DNA from 4 places in the Microbispora rosea genome. Region 1 is predicted to be linked to each of the others. Evidence: riboswitches for the same ligand, from Rfam matches in the RefSeq annotation. Region 1 holds a riboswitch; each other region holds the start of a gene.
The links. A riboswitch is a leader RNA that binds a small molecule or an ion and turns the genes downstream of it on or off. The one in region 1 is predicted to bind cyclic di-AMP.

Region 1 (4,507 bases):
TCGCCGTTCAATCTGGCACGCGCCCCAGGTGTGCGAGCCAGCGGGCGTAAGATCGCGAGTCGAACACCGATTAAGGAGAGCGGATCGAGGGGAACCTTGATGAGTGCAAGCGGAGCCCAGGCGTCGGCGTTTTTCCGCGAAGTTGCTCAACACCGTACCTTGTGGTGGGTTCGCGATGATCAGGGCAGCCCGACGCCCCCATCGGACTTCGGTAGGCCGGCATTTCCGTACTGGTCGTCGGAGGCCCGAGCGCAGCGCGCGGTCGCATTGTGGGGTTCGCAGTTCCGTGTCATGTCAATGCCGCTGGACCATTGGCGGAATGCGGCTTTGCCTGACCTCGCCAAGGACGACTTCCGGGTCGGGATCAACTGGAGCGGACAGCGGCTGACTGGTTGGGACTTCACTGTCGATGAGGTGCTGAATCGGCTGGCTCATGCGCTTGGCGAGCCACCGTACGAGCGATAGGGGTCTACGCGGCGACGGAGGTGCAACCCCGGCCGGACTCCCCCAGCCCCCGATAGCTGCCCACATTCGCGACTGCCGCCCCGGGTTCTGTCAACTGGTGCTTCGCGTGTACATGTTCCCGGTGACCTTCCGCGCGCGCTGGTCGTCCTACCTGCACAGCGCCGGTTGACAGGTTCCGGGTGCCGCGAATACTCGGGCAGCGGGGGCGGGGGGACCCTGCACCCTTCCAGCTCAGCCAGCTACGGCCGAAGTCGGAACGGCCGTTCTTCCCCCGAAGCCGGGAGCGCGCCCGCCGGAGGCATCACCACGTGCGGCCTGGCACCAGGTCGGCACTTCCAGCTCAGCCTGACGCCCCTGTGAGCGGACTTGTACTGTCGCCTGGCGGCCCATCGACTCGTCCGCGCCAGCCGTCCGGCGTTCTTTGCGCGCTGTCCGCCGGGAGCGCCAGCGGGAGGCGGCGGCGTGCGCCGTGACGGCGGCGCGTGCGGCCCGGTTAGGGCCGCCTTGATGCCCTCCAGCGAGGATCTGATGCGTGCGGCCATCGGGAGCGCCTGGGCCAAGGGGCCGGCAGACGGCTTAAGTGCCCTCAATGTGCCCTGACCCGTCCTGCCGGGATCGAACATGCAGGTAGACGGCTTGCGGGCCTAGTACATCGAGATGTGCACGTGGTCGTAGTGGTTGGCGGTGATCCCGCCGCGGTCGGACATGGTCCGCCAGCCCGGATGGCCGAGGTTGTAGATGCGCTGCTGCCAGATCACGTACATCACGCCGAGTTTCGGCCCGTTCTTGATGGCCCAGGCGGCCAGGCTGTCGCCGAGGGCCTTCATCTCGGGGGAGGGCATGGCGCCGCCCGAGCTCATCATGAAGTCGCAGGCGCGCCCGAGGGGATGCTCACCGCTGTTCTCCGCCCGGTAGCAGCCCACCGGAAACTGCAGGGTGAAGTGGCTTTCGACCTCGCCGCGCATGAATCTCATCCGGGGCGTGATGTTGTCGGTGCCGCTGGGGAGCTCGGGCGCCCACGACCCGCCCGCGCGCTTTCCCGGCGCGATCGGGATCAGCGCGTCGAGCTTGTCCTTGATCTCGTCGATCAGATCCTCGGCGTCCTCGCGCTGACCGGCGACCTCGGCGGCCTGCGCCTTGAGCTGCGCGGTCAGCGTCTTGGCGGCGTCCGCGGCCCGTTGCCGCTCGTCGCGGACCAGGTCGAAGTGCGCGAGCCTGGCGGCCTGCTCCTCTTTGAGCTGGTAGTTGAGCGCGGCGGTGTTCATGTCGGGCAGCGCCATCGCGCTCTCGGTCTGGTAGCGCAGCCCGGCCATCTGCCGTACGGCGTCGCTGGCGGCCTTGTAGTCGGCCTCGGCCTTGGCCAGCCGGCCGCGGGCCGCCTTCTCCTCCACGCCGGCCTTGGCGAGGGCGACGCGTTTGGCGTTGTAGTCGCCGATCAGCCGGTCGACCTTCTTCCGCAGGTCCGCCAGCTCCTTCTTGAGCTGTTTCTCCGTCGGTTTGGGATCGGCCACACCCGGCGCCGCCGTGCCGAACACGAGGACGGCGGAGGCGAGCACGCCGACAGCCAGGGGGAACGCGCGGGGCAGAGCCCACTCCTCTCCATCTGCCGACCGGGTTAGCTGACGGGTTCGGGCTGGAGAAGCCCGGGCAGGTCACTGCCTTGACCCCAGGTGCGTGATTGGGTCCCCGGCTCCCGGGCGGGGCGCCCGGGATTAGGCGTACCGGTTGTGACGGCCGGTGTCAGGGATACTAGTGGTAAAGAAACGGTGACTGCCACCAAAGCCGCAACCAACCGGAGATCAAGCCGTTATCGCCTCGCGTAGCATCCGGGCGGCCTCCTCCGGCAGCACGTCGTTGACGAACGCGCCCATGGCCGACTCCGATCCGGCCAGGTACTTCAGCTTGTTCGGCGCGCGCCGGATCGTGAAGAGCTGCAGGTGGAGGTAGGCGAGGTCGCGCCGGTAGGAGACGGGGGCCTGGTGCCAGGCCGCGACGTACGGCATGACGACGCCGAACAGCCCGTCCAGCCGGCGCAGCACCTCGATGTAGAGCGGCGCGAACGCGGCCCGCTCCTCGGGCGACAGCGCCGGGATGTCGGGCACCCGGCGGTGCGGGTAGACGTGCACCTCGAACGGGTAGCGCGCGGCGGCCGGGACGAAGGCCGTCCAATGCTCGTTGGCGGCCACCACCCGGGGGCCCCTCCGCTCGGCGGCCAGGACGTCCGCGAACAGGTTGCCGCCCTGGTGGCGGGCGGCGGCGTCCAGCATCTGCCGGGTACGCGGCGTGACGTACGGATAGGCGTAGATCTGCCCGTGGGGGTGCGGCAGCGTGATGCCGATCTCGGCGCCGCGGTTCTCGAAGCAGAAGACCTGCTCCACGCCGGGCAGCGCGGACAGCTCCGCCGTGCGGTCGGCCCACGCCTCGACGACCAGCTCGGCCTGCGCGTCGCTCAGCGAGCTGAACGACGCGTCGTGGTCGGAGGTGAAGCAGACCACCTCGCACCGCCCGATCCCCGGCCGCACCTCGCTCAGCCCGCCCACCTGCTCGTACGCGCCGGTGTTGAAGCTGAACGACGGGAAGCGGTTCTCGAACACCGCCACCTCGTACGGCGAGGGGATCTCCGAGCCGGGATGGCCCGGGCAGAGCGGGCACTCCGCCGCGGACGGCAGGTGCGTGCGCGTCTGGCGATGCCGGGCGACGGCCACCCACTCGTCCATCAGGGGGTCGTAGCGCAGCTCGGAGGCGAGCGGGCGCGGCGGCAGGTCCCTGGTGTCGACGGCGCTGTGGTCGGCGTCGTCGCGCCGGTCGAAATAGATGAGCTCACGGCCGTCGGCGAGATGGGTGATGGTGCGCTTCACAGAGCGGTCTCCAGCTTCACGGTGCGGTGTCCCGGGTCAGAGCGGGCTTACAGGGGTCCGGGGACAGGCGGCCTTCCAGAGGTCCGGCGTCACAGCGCGGTCTCCATCTCGGTTTCCCCGGAGGGGTCGGCGAGGAGGAGCTCGCCGGCGTGCTCCGACAGTGCGGCGCGCGCCTCCTCCGGCAGGCCGACGTCGCTCACGACCACGCCGGCCTCGTCAAGGGCGGCGATCGTGCTGATGCCGATCGTCCCCCACTTGGTGTGGTCGGCCAGGACCACGAGCTGCTGGGCGGCCGCGATGAGGGCGCGGTCGGTCTCCGCCTCCAGCAGGTTGGGCGTGGTGTAACCAGCCCGGACGCTCATGCCGTGCACGCCGAGCATGAGCGTGTCGACGTTCAGGGAGCGGACGGCCGCCACGGCCACCGGGCCGACCAGCGCGTCGGACGGCGTGCGCACGCCGCCCACCAGCACCACGGTCTGGTCGGGCCGTCCCGCCCGGTGGAAGACGTCGGCCACCTGCACCGAGTTGGTGATCACGGTCAGCTCGGGCACGTCCACCAGATGGTGGGCCAGTGTCCAGGTCGTGGTCCCGGCAGAGAGGGCGACGGAGCTGCCCGGCCGTACGAGCATGGCGGCCCGGCGGGCGATGGCCTCCTTCTCGGCCTGCTGCCGCACCGACTTGGCAGCGAAGCCCGGCTCCTCGGTCGAGCCGGCGCCGGTGGCGGTAGCCCCGCCGTGCACCTTGACGATCAGGCCCCGCTCCGCGAGGACCTCCAGGTCGCGGCGGATCGTCATGTCCGAGACCCCGAGATCGCGTACGAGCTGCGCGACGCGCACCCCGCCGGTTCTGCGTACCCTCTCCAGGATCGCCTGCTGCCGTTGCTGGGCCAGCATTCACCACTCCTGTCAACAGATTCAAACAAATTATGCCCCACGTACGTGGGTACGTGTTGAGTTGGGGTCCGCCCCTTGCCGCCTGTGGGCCGGGGGAGGACAGTGAGCGAAAGCCATACTCGACGGAAGGCGGTCGTGATGGGTAGACGCGCACGCAAGTCGAAGGCACGCAAGAAGAAGAAGGCCAACCACGGCAGGCGGCCCACAGGGCGTTAGCCCTAGCGGGTGGGCTGTGCGATAGCCCTCGTGGGTAAGGCTGCCCACTAGCCCTGTGTGCCGGTCTGTGCGATA
Region 2 (4,507 bases), on a different contig from region 1:
CCCCGACGACCCCTCGGCCAACGGCGCCTTCTGGCGTACGAACTAGCCGGCCTGCGGGTCACGCCAGCTGGTGCAGAGCGGCGATGACCTGCCGGCCGGCGGGTGTGGTGAAGTCGCGCACCATGTCGGCGGCGAAACCCGCCACCGAAGTCACCACGCCGCCCGCGGCCTCGATCTGCCGCAGGGCGGCGTCTTCGGTGCGGGCGGCGATGCCCCCGCAGGCGTCCACCAGGACCTGCACGTCGAGGCCGCCCTCGATCGCGTCGAGAGCGGTGCGCAACACCACGATCTCCGTCGTCACCCCGCAGATCACCAGGGTGGAACGGCCCCCGGACAGGACGGCCTCGCGCCAGGCCACGTCGTCCCAGCAGGACGGTCCGGTGCGCACGTACGGCTCACCGTCCGGCAGTTCCTCGACCATCACGGGGCCGCCGGGGCGAGGCGCGGCCGAGAGGGTGAACGGGATGTCCAGGGCTGCGACGAGTCCGTTCAGGACCTTGGCCGCGCGGCGGATGGAAGAGGCCGGGTTGGTCGCACTGGCCTCGACGATGCCGGCCTGAAGGTCGGCGAACACCACGTGGACGGAGGCGGGGTTCAGCATCGTTCTGACTCCAAATCGTTCAGAGGTTGAATCGTTTAAGGACGGTAGCATTGAAGGCATGAACGATGTCAAGCTGACCTCGACGCTGGCCTTCCGGCTCGGCACGCTGGGGGCCGTTGTGACCGAGCGGTTCTCGGCGCGCCTGGCCGGCCACGGCCTCAAGCCCAAGCACATAGGACTGCTGACGGTGCTGGAGTCCGGAACGGCGACCTCTCAGCTCGACATCGCCAAGCTCATGAACGTGGCGCCCAGCCTGGTGGTGTCGCTCGCCGACCGCCTGGAGGAGCTCGGCGCCATACAGCGCGAACGCGACCCTTCGGACCGGCGCAGGCAGACGCTCGCACTCACCGAAGAGGGCCGGGAGCTGCTGGCCACCTGCACCGCGGCGGCGGCCGAACTCGACAGCGAACTGACCGACGGCCTCGACCCCGAGGAGACCGAGGCACTGCGGAGCGTTCTGCTCACGCTGGCCCGCCGCAACGGCCTGCCCGCCGACTAGCGGGCGGCTAGCGGCGCATCCACGGACCGCGACCGGGTCCGGTCACCGGTCGTTGTGCATATGCCGGGCCGACGCCGTCCGGGCCCTCGCCCCCTTGTCCGCGACGCCACGAGGCCGCGACGGCGGGCACGCGTTTGCACTGCGGTGAGCACCCCGCCTTGCTGTGCAGCTCATACAGGCGCGCCCCCCTGCGACCGGAAGATCCCGGCAAGTGTGACGAGCGCCACATTTTGCATTCAGAGCCGCCCTGACCTGCGGTTTCGCGCTTTTGATCCTTTTTATACGGTCATTACCCTTTTCATGCCCTTTGCGGCGATATGGGCTGCTTGGTAGTTTCCTTGCCCTGCGGTGGGGTCCGCGTGACGCCGCCGTGACGAACCCGGCCCGGCCGGGTTCGACCATCCACTGTCGCCGTCGCCACGTCCTCTCCGCCCCCCTGGGCGACGGTGATGCCGAATCCGTGCAGCAAGGAGGCTCGGAGCCGGGGAACCAATCGACCTTCGACGAAGGTCTGGGGTGAATCGGCGCGCCAGCGCCGTAGGGCAACTTCCCTGCCCGAATCCGTCAGCTAACCCGGTAGGCGCAAGCGGAAGACCAAAGGGAGAGATCCCCTGTCCACCAACTCCACCACTCTGCTCCACATCGCCTGCGTCACGCTCAGTAGCGCGGCGCTCACCGCGTCCGCGGGAGCATTGAGCGCACTCCCCGCAGCCGCCGCGCCGACACCGGCGACGGCCCCGCCCCCGGCCTCGACGATCATCCCGCCCGAGCCCGCCGCCACGGCGACCACCCCGTACAACCGCGAGGCTCCCCTGACGTCCACGGCGGACGACTCCGCCACCACGAAGCTCACCAAGTCGGCCCTTCAGCAGCAGAAGGCCGAGCGCGCCATCGAGGTGGCGAAGAAGCAACTCGGCGATCCGTACATATGGGGCGCCACGGGCCCACGGGCGTTCGACTGCTCCGGGCTGGTCCAGTTCGCCTGGCGCAAGGCCGGCGTCAAGCTCCCGCGTACGACGTGGTCGATGCTCAACGCCGCCAAGAAGAAGGTCTCCCTGCCGCACCTCAAGCCCGGCGACCTCATCTTCACCAGTGGCGGCGGCCACGTGGGCATGTACATCGGGCACAAGAAGGTGATCAGCGCCCCCCACAGCGGCGCGGTGGTCAGCATCGACAAGCTCGACTCCTACTGGAGAGGCAGCTTCCTCACCGCCGTACGCCCCGGCGTCTGACCTGGGAATCCTCCGTGGAGATGCCCCGAAGCGCGCCGTCGGGGCGTCTCCACCGGAGGCCGGCCGCGGGCCGGAGGCTACGCGTCCTCCACGATGAGGCGCTGGAGCAGGGCCAGCAGCGTCGCGCGGTCTACGTCCGTCAAGGCGGTGTAGCACCTGGCGAGCACCTCGTCGGCGACCTTGTGCCCGGCTTCCAGGACCCGCTCGCCGGAAGAGGTGAGATGGTGCTCGATGCGCCGGCCGCGCCCGGGCCTGCGCTCGATCCATCCCTGGGCCACCAGCCGACCGGCGAGGGCCCCGAATGCCTGCTCGGTCTGGAACGTCGCCGCGGCCAGTTCCCGGGCCGACGCCCCGGGAGAACGGCTGATCGCTCGGAGGGCGTCCCACTGGGCGAGCGTCGCGCCGACCGCCGACAGCCCGCCCTCCAGGGCCCGGTGCTGCCGATATTGGACCTGCTTGACCGCTCGCCCGAGTTGTTGCAGATCACTACGCACGAGACGAGTGTAGTACGAAAACTAAGCTAGTTTAAATAAGCTTCTTTAGTTATGCTGCGGCCATGGACACCATCCCGCTCTATGACGATCTGTCCCTCCACGTGTCGGAGGCCGGAACCGGCAGACCGGCCCTGATCCTGCACGGCGGCGGCGGCCCCGCCACGGTCGCCGGGCTCGCCGGGCACCTCTCCCGGACGACACACACCGTCACGCCCGTGCACCCCGGCTGGGACGGCGCCCACCGCCCCCCATGGCTCACCGGCATAGACGACCTCGCCCTGACCTACCTGCACTGTCTGCATCGCCTGGGACTGCGCGACGTCCTCGTCGTCGGCTCCTCCCTCGGCGGCTGGACCGCCGCCGAGATGGCCGTACGCGACACGGCGGGCGTCATCACCGGGCTGGTGCTGATCGACGCCGTCGGCGTGGACGTGCCCGGCGAGCCGATCCGCGACTTCTTCTCCCTGGACGCCCGCGGCGTCGCCGAATACGCCTGGCACGACTCGCAGCGCTTCTACGTCGACCCGGCCGGCGTCCCCGCCGACCAACTCGCGCGCCGGGCAGCCGACATGGCCACCATGCGCACGCTGGCGGGCGACCCCTACATGCACGATCCCAAGCTGCTCCGCCGGCTGCGGCACCTCGACGTGCCCGCTCTCCTGCTGTGGGGGGAAAGCGACCGGATCGTCACGCCCGCCTACGGCGCCGCCTACGCCGACGCCTTCCGGAACGGCCGGCTGGAGGTGATCCCCGAGGCCGGTCACCTCCCGCACATCGAACAGCCGGCGGCCACCTTCGCCGCCATCGACCGTTTTCTGCACGCGGCCGCGACCGGTTCCCCGGCGGCCACGGCATAGCCCACCGTCACCCGGCGGTCCTGCGGGCGGAGGCCGCGAGCCGGTCCGCGAGCGCGGCGACGAGATCGCGTAGCTCGTCCGGTCGCTCGATGACGAACGGCCGGTCAAGCGACGCGAGCACCGCGGGCAGCCAGTCGAGCCGCTCCGCTCGCACCTCGACGCGGAGCCAGCCCTCGTCGCCGGGATCCGCGCCCTCCTCGGACGGGAATTCCTCCACGGTCGCGACGCCGGCGGGAAGCCGGACACGGATCTGCTCGGCCGTCCCCTGGATCCGCAGGACGACTTCGTGCCGATACCGAGCCGTGGCGAATCCGGTCAGGACGTGCTGCGCCGGATCCAGCCCGGCGGGCGGCTCGAACGAACCGGGCAGCGCCCTCGCGTCCGCGATGCGATCCAGCCGGAAGGTCCGATCCTCGCCGATCTCCGGATCCGCGCCCGTGACGTACCACCGGCCCGAATGGGCGACGAGCCCGTACGGATGCAGCGTGCGCTCGCTGCGCCGTCCGTCGGCGGCGGTGTACCTGATCGAGATCGGCCGTCGATGGCGCACCGCGTCGGCGACGGTGAGCAGGACCGCGGTCTCGGGGACGGCGAACTCGCCGGGCGGAGCCGTGAACGCGAGGGACTCGAGCACGGTGTCGAGCCTGCGGGCGAGCCGCTCGGGCAGGACCCGCCGGATCTTGGCCGTCGCCGTCTCGCTCGCCGTGCCCGTCGCCGTCGTCAACCCCGCCCGGCGGCCGGCCACCAGGCCGAGCAGCACGGCGAGCGCCTCGTCGTCGCTCAGCATGAGCGGAGGCATGCGGTATCCGGGGGCGAGGCGGTAT
Region 3 (4,507 bases), on a different contig from region 1:
AGCTGCTCGGTCGCGCCTGATCGCTGTGTGATCTTCTGTACGCGGGCCGGACGGCATGGCCGTCCGGCCCGCGGCGTGCCTGCCCAGGTAAACCGGGAGATTCAGGGCAGCAGGACCAGCCGGCCGCGCAGGCCGCCCTTCCGCAGGCGTTCGTACGCCTCGGCCGCCCGGTCCAGCGGGTAGGTGCCGGCGACCCGCAGGCTCAGCCGCCCCGCCTCGGCCAGCTTCGCGACCTCCCGCAGCTGGGCCGCGTCCGCGCGGATGAACACCGTCGAGACCCGGATGCCGCGCAGCGGGACGGGGGCCTGTCCGGCGGTGACGGCGACGAACGCGCCCCCGTTGCGCACGGCGTCCAGCGCGGGCAGTCCGACGACCGCCGCGTCCACCAGGCCGTGCACGCCGCCGGGAACGACGGCCCTGACGGCCGCCGCCAGGTCGGCGTCCCTGGGGACGAACCACTCCGCGCCGAAGCCCCGCACCAGCGCCTCGTCGCCGGGCGCGGCGACCGCCGCGACCCTGAGCCCCCGCGCCACGGCCAGCTCCACGAGATAGCCGCCGACGCCGCCGGCCGCTCCCGTGACGAGCAGGGTCTCGCCCTCGGCGAGCCCGGCGAGATCGAGCGCCTGAAGGGCGGTGAGCGCGTTCAGCGGCAACGTGGACGCCTCGGGCGCGGCCACTCCCGCGGGCGCGGGAGCCACCGCCGTCTTGTCCAGCACCACCAGGTCCGCCTGGGCCTTGAGCGGGTCCGTCAGCCGGTCCGACAGCCCGATGACCCGCTCGCCCGGACGTACGCCCGTCACGCCCGGCCCGGCCCGGTCGACCACGCCCGCCACGTCCCAGCCGAGCGCGTACGTCTCGTGGTGCGGCATGAGCCGGTTGTCGGCGAGGACGCCCGCGGCCGTGGCCAGGTCGACGGGGTTCACGGCCGCCGCCTCGACCCTGATCCGCACCTGCCCCGGCCCGGGCTCCGGCTCTGCCGCATCGACGATCCGTACGGCTCCGTCCTGTGCTACCAGTGCTCTCATGAGCCTCTTTCTCCTTCCGCTGTGGCAAGGAGCGTAGGAAGATCCGCTCTCTTTCAGTAAGAAGGCACCTGGAAGTGCGTAGGGGAGGAGAAGGGAAGAGGGGTGGCCACTCGGAAGCCGCTGCTCGAAGCGATCAAGCGCTGGGCCGAGATCCACATGGACGACGTCGAGGCGGCCAGGCAGGCGTACGACCGCCGCTCCGGCCCCTAGGAGCGTCCGGCGGCCCCTGTCAGACACTCCCCAACCTTGACGACCTTCACGCGAGGCGTTTACCTTCCCTGAAGGGTGGGCCGACGAATCATCGTCGTGGGGGAGGGCGGACGATGGGTGTTCCCGAGGTCGTCTACCGAGGTGAGAATCTCGCCTCGGACCTTGAGCGTGCCGGTCTCACCGAAGAGGATCTGCTTCTCCTCGCGGAGCTGGCCAAGGGTGTGACCGCAGACCGGGTGGGCCGCAGTCTCGACGTCAGCGGCCGAACCGTGCGGCGCCGGCTGCGGTGCATCTGTGACCGCATCGGCGTGGCGACCGCGATCGAGGCGGTCGCCTGGGCGGCACGCCGCCGCCTCATCTGACCGTGTTCGTTTCATAGAAAGGGACCGACGCCCCTCCGTGGAGGAGGGGCTCAGTCGGCGACGCGCACCGCTCCCGCGAACGGCCGTCCGTCGATCTTCGCGATGTGGACGACGTCTCCGGTGCGCGGCGCGTGGATCATGTAGCCGTTGCCGATGTAGATGCCCACGTGGTGCAGGTCGGAGTAGAAGAACACCAGGTCGCCGGGGCGGAGCTGGTCACGGGGGATGTGGGTGCCCGCCGTCCACTGGTCGCCGGTGTAGTGGGGCAGGCTGATGCCGACGGACTGGTAGGCCGCCATGACCAGGCCGGAGCAGTCGAAGGAGCCGGGCCCCTCGGCGCCCCACACGTACGGCTTGAGCTGCTGCCCGAGGGCCCACCGCGCCGCCTGGGCGGCCTTGCCGTCACCGATGATGGGGAACGCCGTCCTCGCGCGCGTCTCGCGGCCGATCGTCTGGGAGACCTGCCGGTAGAGGTTGCTCTCGGTCTTCTTGATCAGCTTCGTGATCTTGTCGCGCCGCGAGTCGAGGCCGCTGAGGAGCTTCTTGACCTCGGCCTGCCGGGCGGAGGCACTCTCCCTGGCCCGTGCGGCGGCGTCCATGGCCTTGGTGACCTCGGCGACCTCCTGGCTCTGCTGCAGCTCCAGCGCGTACGTCGTGGAGGCCTGGTCCAGGTAGCGGCGGGGGTCGGCGTCGCTGTCGATGAGCACGAGCGCGTTGCCGAGCCCGTTGGTCATGTAGGAGTGCTGCGCGAGGGCGCTCGCCTTCTGCCGGCGGACCTCGAGCTCGGCCTCGCTCTTGGCGAGGTTCTTCTTGGCGAGGTCGGCGGACCGCTCGGCCGCCTTCAAGCGCACCCGCTCGCCGTTGTACTGCTCGCTGAGCGTCTCGATCTCGGTGTAGAGGCTCTCGACCTGCGCCGTGAGCTCCTTGAGGCTCGGCTTCGGGTCGGCGGTGGCGCGGACCACCGGGGCGCCGAACGTGATCGCGGTGATCGCGACGCCGACGAACGCCAGACGGCGGATGGGACCCGGACCGGCCGTGCCGGGTCCGGACCGTCGGCCGCGGGCGTGCCTGCCCGCCGGCCGCTCTCCACGCATGCGCAACCGAGCTCCTCTCCCACGTGTGCCCCGCGGCGGGCCCGTCGTCGAGACGGAGCCGTACGGCGGGGCAGTGCTGAGCGCCTACCGGGTTAGCTGACGGGTTCGGGCCGGAGTAGCCCTACCTGGCGGATTCACCCCTTGACGATCTGAGACCGAACCGATCCTGATCCTGCAGTTGGGTCCCCGGTTCCCCTTCGCACTCGGTGCTTCGAAGATTCGGCGCCCGGTCTCCGTGAGCGCTCACGATGACCGGCATCGTCGCTGGACGATAGTGCACAGCGAGTTCTTGCTCAACCAGAACTCCGAAACCCGTCTACGTTTGACAACCAAACGATCACGGTCGGGTCACGGGTTCGGTAGTGATACGTCCGTGTTCACCTGGGTTTAGAGCGATCCGAGTGTTCGGGTGTGCTGCTCGGGCTGCTGAAAAAACTGGGACGAACCTGGACAACCCCCTCGGAGCGCGACCGCACATCCGTCCGCATCCGAATGGCTACGCAGAGTCATTTCTGATGTCGGGTGGGGCGTTTGGGAATGACCGTTATCCCGGGGCACGCCCGGTGGCCTACCGCAGGGGATCGGCCGCGCTCCGGCTAGGCTGACCGGTCATGGAGCAGGTCGCCGCGCAGACGCCCAGTGAGTCGGGTGCCACGGCCGTGACGGTGCGCCGGGCCAGGACACCGGACGTCCGGGCGATCAGGCGCCTCGTCGACGCGTACTCGGGTGTCGGGCCCCGCCTGCTCAAGAAGAGCACGGTCACGCTGTACGAGGACGTCCAGGAGTTCTGGGTGGCCGAGGCGGACGGGCAGATCGTCGGCTGCGGCGCGCTGCACGTGCTGTGGGAGGACCTGGCCGAGATCAGGACCGTCGCGGTGGACCCCGCGTCACGCGGCGGCGGCGTCGGCCATCGGATCGTCGCCGCGCTCATCGAGACCGCAAGGGACCTCGGCGTGCGGAGGGTCTTCTGCCTCACGTTCGCGGTGGAGTTCTTCGCCAGGCACGGCTTCCGGCCCCTCCAGGGCACTCCGGTCTCCCAGGAGGTCTACGCGGAACTGCTCGCGTCGTACGACGAGGGCGTCGCCGAGTTTCTCGAGCTGGAGCACGTCAAGCCGAACACGCTGGGGAACACCCGGATGTTGCTGCACCTCGACCGCCATTGATCACCATTGATGAGCATTGATCGTCGATCTTGACGCTGCTTGTCGACTGCTGCAAAGGTGACTGTTGATACACCTGTCGCTACTTTTGGCAATATCAGCGTGTGCTACTACGTGCGGCGCATGCGTCTTCGAAACGAGGTGACACGGTGAGCACCGGACAGCCGCCGTACCCCCAGGACGAGTCGGACGGAACGCCACCGCCGCCATCGAACCCCGGGTACAACACGGACAGACAATCCCAGGAATACGACCCCGACGTCACGGTGGTCAGCTATCGCGGGCAGCACACGGGCCCGCAGCAGCCGCCCGGCTACGACCCCGCCCAGGGCGGCTACGGCCAGCAGCAGGGCTATGGCGCCCAGCAGGGCCAGCCGCAGCAGTACGGCCAGCAGGGCTACGGGCAGACCGGCCCGCAGCAGACCCCGCAGCAGCAGGGCTACGGCCAGGAGGCCGCCCAGCAGCAGGGCTACGGAGCTCAGCAGGCCCAGCAGCAGCAGTACGGCCAGCAGGGCTACGGGCAGCAGGGCTACGGCCAGACCGGCCCGCAGCAGGGTTACGCCCAGCAGGGGTATGGCCAGACCGGCCCGCAGCAGGGCTATGGCGCTCAGCAGGCCCAGCAGCAGTACGGCCAGCAGAACCCCCAGCAGAACCCC
Region 4 (4,507 bases), on a different contig from region 1:
GATGCCGAGGCCCTCGACGTCGAGCCCGCCGAACCTGCTGCGGCAGGGCATGGCGAACACGTCGCCCGCGTCGTAGTAGGCCGGGAGGGACGCCCAGGGGACGGACCCGGTGACGACCACCGAGCCGCGCGGCCCGGCCCCGGCGGCCGTCCTCTCCAGTGACCGCCGCAGGGGGCCGCCGCCGACCAGGAGGAGGACCGCGCCGGGAACCCGCCGGAGAACGAGCGGCCAGGCCCGCAGCAGCACGTCCTGGCCCTTGCGCGGCACCAGCCGGGAGACGCACACGACCACCGGCCGGTCGCCCAGGCCGAGCGACGCGCGGATCCGGTCGCCGCCCGCCCCCGGATGGAAGAGGGCGGTGTCCACGCCGGGCGCGAGCCGTACGAGCCTGGAGGCGGGCACGACCCGGGCGATCCGGCGGCGGGTGTAGTCGCCGAGGTAGGTCACCACGTCGGCCCCCGCGCCGATGCGGCGCAGCAGGGCGCGCGCGCCCGGCAGGCGGGCCCACGACGCCTCGTGCCCGTGGGTGAGCATGACGATCCGGCCCGCGCCGGCGGCGCGCAGGACGGGAGCGAGCAGCCCCAGCGGCGCGGCCGCGCCGAAGACGACGGTGGCGCCGTCCTCCACGAGCGCCGCCGCCCTTCTCGCCACCGAGCGCGTCGGCAGCATCAGCGAGGAGGGATGCCGGACCACCTCGTACGGCTGGCGGGAGTCGAACTCCTCGCATCCCTTCCAGCGCGGGGCGTACACGACCACGGAGCCGGGCGGCCGGCGCGAGGCGAGGCCGTGCACGAACGCCTGGATGCCGCCCGGTCTGGGCGGGAAGTCGTTCGTGACGATCAGCGTCCGCTTCGTCATCCTCACCCCCGCTGCCGGCGTGATCGCACGGTCCGCCCGCGCCGCCCGAGAACGCATTGTCGCAGCCGCCGCCGCACCGTCGTCCCAAGAAGATCGGGATCAGGGCCGGGCGAGCTGCTCGCGGGCCCACGACCGCCAGGCGCTGGTCAGGCCGTCGGCGGTCAGCCCGAGCTGTTCTCCGAGGGCGGCGCCGATCTCCTCGCGCAGCGCGGCGCGGTAGAGGGCGACCAGCCTCCGCTCGCCGAAGCGGGCCGCGATGTAGCGGCAGGCGAGCCACGCCTCCTCGTACGCCTGGGCGGGCCTGGCGGCGAAGTCGGCGGGCCCGGGCAGGCCGTCCAGCGCCGCCCTCCCCGCCGCCACGTCGGCGGCCAGCTCGGCGGCGACCGTACGGACCGGCAGTCCGCTGTCCAGGTAGCCCACGTAGTCGGCGAAGCCCTCCATGAGCCACATCGGCACCGCGCGAGGACCGGAGGTCGCGACGTGCGTCAGCTCATGGGTCACGACGACCAGGCGGCCGGTCGCGGACAGGCGGGCGAACGCGGCCGGCTGCACGATCACACGGCCGCCGGTGGCGACCGCCGCCAGGCCGTCCACCTTCGCCGGCGTCGCCAGCACGGCGGCCTGCTCCTCGGTGCGCGGCACGAGGACCACCGCGCCGCCGCGCCCGCCCCAGATCCTCGTGACCGTGCGGCCCGCGCGATCGGCCAGTGCGGCGACCTCGGCGACCAGCGGCCGGGGCGACCCGACGACGACGGCGCGCTCGCCGCGGGCGACGGAGGCGCCGGTCCACATGCCCGGATGCTCGCGCACGGCGGCGCGGGCGTCCAGCCGCAGGGCGCGCAGCGGGTCGGGCGGCGCCGCGGCGGCGAGCCCGGCCAGCAGCGCGGCCAGCGCGACGGCCACGACCGCGACCCGGCGGGGAGGGACCCCGTGGGGCGCGGCTTCGAGCCGGCACCGGTCGGTCCCGGCGCGCACGCTCCGCAGGCCGCCCCCGGGCACGCCGCTCGTGACAGTCACGCCGTGCATGGTAGCCAGCACATGTCACGGCCCCGTCCACCTCGGCGAGATGGACGGGGCCGTAGGGACGGCGCCGGTCGAGGGGGCTGGTGACCGGCGCCCGTCAGACGCCCGGACGGACGGCACCCACGAAGGTGCTCTTCCGATAGGCGTCCAGCTTGTCGATCCTGACCCGCGTGCCGGTGTGCGGAGCGTGGATCATCTTGCCGTGCCCGACGTACATGCCGACGTGGCCGCCGCCGCTGGTGAAGATGAGGTCACCGGGCTCGAAGTGCCCCCAGGACACCTTCGTCCTGACCGCGCCGCGGATGGACCACGTCGTGCGCGGCAGCCGTACGCCCGCCTTGCGCCAGGCGTACTGGACCAGGCCCGAGCAGTCGAACGCGCCCGGTCCCGTGGCTCCGTAGCGGTAAGGGTCGCCGATCTGCTTCTCGGCGGTCTTCACCGCGCGCCGGGCCTTGGCCCGCTGGAGCGAGGTCCTGCTGATCTTCCGCTTGGCGGTGTGCTTCTTGGTCCGCTTCTTCGCGGCGGCCTTGCGGGCGGCGGTTTTCGCGCTGTTCCCGTCGCTCGTGTTCGTGGCCGTCTTCGTCGCTGTGGCCGTCTTGACGACCGTGACCGTCACCGTGTCGGCCGCCGTATCGGCCGCCGCCGGATGTGCTCCGGCGACCCCTACGGATGCCGTCAACGCGGCACCACCAACGGCAATTCGGGCAAGACGGGACAGACTAGCGGGGGTGGTAGACAGGATCTCTCCTCGGGTCTTCCGCTCACGCCTACCGGGTTAGCTGACGGGTTCGGGCGGGGAAGTCGCCCTACGGCGCGCGATGCGCCGATTCACCCCGGACCTTCGCGTGAAGGTCGATGGTTCCCCGGCTCCGTGCCTCCTGACTGCACGGACTCGGCTGGTCATCGGCGCCGGGGGATCCCGCGAGGGGGAGGGTGTTGGAGGACGCCGATGCCGGTGGATGACTGCGCGGCCCGGCCGGCCGGACCGGGACGCGCCGCGGCGAGGCGTGCTCGCCGCGGCCCAGAAGCTACCGAGGACTCGCGGCGTTCGGCAAAGCCCGCCCGCCGGATAAAGATCGGATAACGAAGGCCGCGGAGAAGAAATCGCAGCTTACCCACCTCGCGAGAGGGCTAAGTGTGACTCTGCTCACAATCTGCGCAACAAGGGCTGAATGCGGTCACAAGAGCCCCGAAAACCACACACCGTCACAGAGGTGGCCAACCCCTCAGGGGCGCACAGCTCCGATCGCGTGATACTCCGCGAGTGAGACAATCTTCACAACATCGCCGGTCTGCGGGGCGTGGACGACCTTGCCGTCGCCGGCGTAGATGCCGACGTGTCCGTATCCGGCGTGCCAGAGCAGGTCGCCCGGCTGGAGCTCGTCCAGCGAGACCCTGCGGCTCGCACCCCAGGCCCACTGCTCGTAGCTGGTCCGGGGCAGCCGCACGCCCGCCGCCGCCCACGCGGCCTGCACGAGCCCGGAGCAGTCCCAGGCGCCCGGTCCGGTGCCCCCGTAGCGATAGGGCTTGCCGACCTGCTTGTAGGCGAACTGGAGGGCTTCCAGCGCGTTGCCGGACGCCGGCCCGGTGTAGACGACGCCGGCGCTGTTGGGGTTGCCGGGGTTGAACGTCCCGAGCGAGCGCAGCAGCTTCATCTGCTCCCGGACGAGCTTGTCGACCTTCTCCTTCTCGCCGGCCAGCTCGTCCTTGACGTCGGCGGCCTCTTTGTAGACCACCTTGCTCTGGTCGCGGCGGTCCTTGAGGTCCTTGATGGCGCCCTCGTACTCCCTGAGGCGCCCGGCCCGCTCGGCCGACATGTGGTTGAGCGTGGCGAGGCCGCTGAGCATGGCATCGGGGTTGGAGCTGTAGAAGACGCCGCCCCACGACCCCATCTCGCCGACCTGGTAGCTGCTGACGGCCATCGAGACCAGTCCGGAGCGCAGCGCCTCGACCCGGACGTTCTGCTTCTTGTAGTCCTCGTTGATCGCGAGGTACTTCTGCCGCGACTTCTTCCACTTCTCGTTGGCCGCGTTGTAGCGGTCCACGAGCTTGTCGGCCTGCTCGTTGAGCTTGCTCAGCTTCGCCTTGGCCTGCGCGACCGTGGGCTTCGGATCCGCCTCCGCGCCCGTCATCGGCGTCAGCAGGACCACGGCGGCCAGACCGGCGGCCACCGGCACACGCCCTCGCACTGAGCCCCCTTGAGGATCAACCTCTTAGATCAACGAACCTGCGGCGCGACTCTATCTAGGCGATCTTGAAGCTTCAACCTATTCGCAGGTATTCGCGGCAGTCATCACCCTTGGTGACGACGCCGTCGCGGGCTGCGCGCGCGGCGGCTCAGCCGCGGCCGAGACGGCGCAGCAGCAGGAGCGAGGGCACCGGCCGGGCGCCCATGCGGCGCACCGACTCGGCCACCTCCCTGTCGGAGGAGACCACGGCGATGGCCCGCCCGGGCGGCTCCGCCCGCACCAGTGCGCGGATGAGGTCGTCGGCGATCTCCCCGGGCGCGCTGAACCTCACCCGCACCCCACGCGGCGCGGAGACCTGGACCGGCCCGTTCAGCTCGGCGCCGTCGAACACGCACGTCACCTCCGCCCGCGTCTGCACGGCGAGCCCGCCGAGCCCG

Region 2: another riboswitch for cyclic di-AMP. It lies ahead of ACIBK1_RS06100 (C40 family peptidase); the one in region 1 lies ahead of ACIBK1_RS38295 (coiled-coil domain-containing protein).
Region 3: another riboswitch for cyclic di-AMP. It lies ahead of ACIBK1_RS00835 (C40 family peptidase); the one in region 1 lies ahead of ACIBK1_RS38295 (coiled-coil domain-containing protein).
Region 4: another riboswitch for cyclic di-AMP. It lies ahead of ACIBK1_RS26375 (C40 family peptidase); the one in region 1 lies ahead of ACIBK1_RS38295 (coiled-coil domain-containing protein).

Annotation. Positions count from the first base shown of each region.
Region 1 is NZ_JBITJO010000016.1:19,923-24,429, reverse strand. Features, by position in the region: gene ACIBK1_RS38300 (DUF2750 domain-containing protein) at 100-465, shown strand; gene ACIBK1_RS38295 (coiled-coil domain-containing protein) at 1,110-2,021, opposite strand; cyclic di-AMP (ydaO/yuaA leader) riboswitch at 2,056-2,194, opposite strand; gene galT (galactose-1-phosphate uridylyltransferase) at 2,265-3,323, opposite strand; gene ACIBK1_RS38285 (DeoR/GlpR family DNA-binding transcription regulator) at 3,413-4,216, opposite strand; gene ACIBK1_RS38280 (50S ribosomal protein bL37) at 4,355-4,432, shown strand.
Region 2 is NZ_JBITJO010000001.1:1,248,440-1,252,946, reverse strand. Features, by position in the region: gene ACIBK1_RS06115 (hypothetical protein) at 1-46, shown strand, start outside; gene ACIBK1_RS06110 (isochorismatase family protein) at 59-601, opposite strand; gene ACIBK1_RS06105 (MarR family winged helix-turn-helix transcriptional regulator) at 660-1,100, shown strand; cyclic di-AMP (ydaO/yuaA leader) riboswitch at 1,541-1,698, shown strand; gene ACIBK1_RS06100 (C40 family peptidase) at 1,793-2,332, shown strand; gene ACIBK1_RS06095 (MarR family winged helix-turn-helix transcriptional regulator) at 2,410-2,826, opposite strand; gene ACIBK1_RS06090 (alpha/beta fold hydrolase) at 2,889-3,683, shown strand; gene ACIBK1_RS06085 (helix-turn-helix transcriptional regulator) at 3,691-4,507, opposite strand, start outside.
Region 3 is NZ_JBITJO010000001.1:179,680-184,186, reverse strand. Features, by position in the region: gene lysS (lysine--tRNA ligase) at 1-20, shown strand, start outside; gene ACIBK1_RS00845 (NADP-dependent oxidoreductase) at 102-1,025, opposite strand; gene ACIBK1_RS00840 (helix-turn-helix domain-containing protein) at 1,349-1,597, shown strand; gene ACIBK1_RS00835 (C40 family peptidase) at 1,648-2,691, opposite strand; cyclic di-AMP (ydaO/yuaA leader) riboswitch at 2,758-2,910, opposite strand; gene ACIBK1_RS00830 (amino-acid N-acetyltransferase) at 3,303-3,854, shown strand; gene ACIBK1_RS00825 (RDD family protein) at 4,001-4,507, shown strand, end outside.
Region 4 is NZ_JBITJO010000006.1:333,572-338,078, forward strand. Features, by position in the region: gene ACIBK1_RS26365 (glycosyltransferase family 4 protein) at 1-858, opposite strand, end outside; gene ACIBK1_RS26370 (hypothetical protein) at 958-1,875, opposite strand; gene ACIBK1_RS26375 (C40 family peptidase) at 1,979-2,560, opposite strand; cyclic di-AMP (ydaO/yuaA leader) riboswitch at 2,635-2,789, opposite strand; gene ACIBK1_RS26380 (C40 family peptidase) at 3,108-4,070, opposite strand; gene ACIBK1_RS26385 (NYN domain-containing protein) at 4,219-4,507, opposite strand, start outside.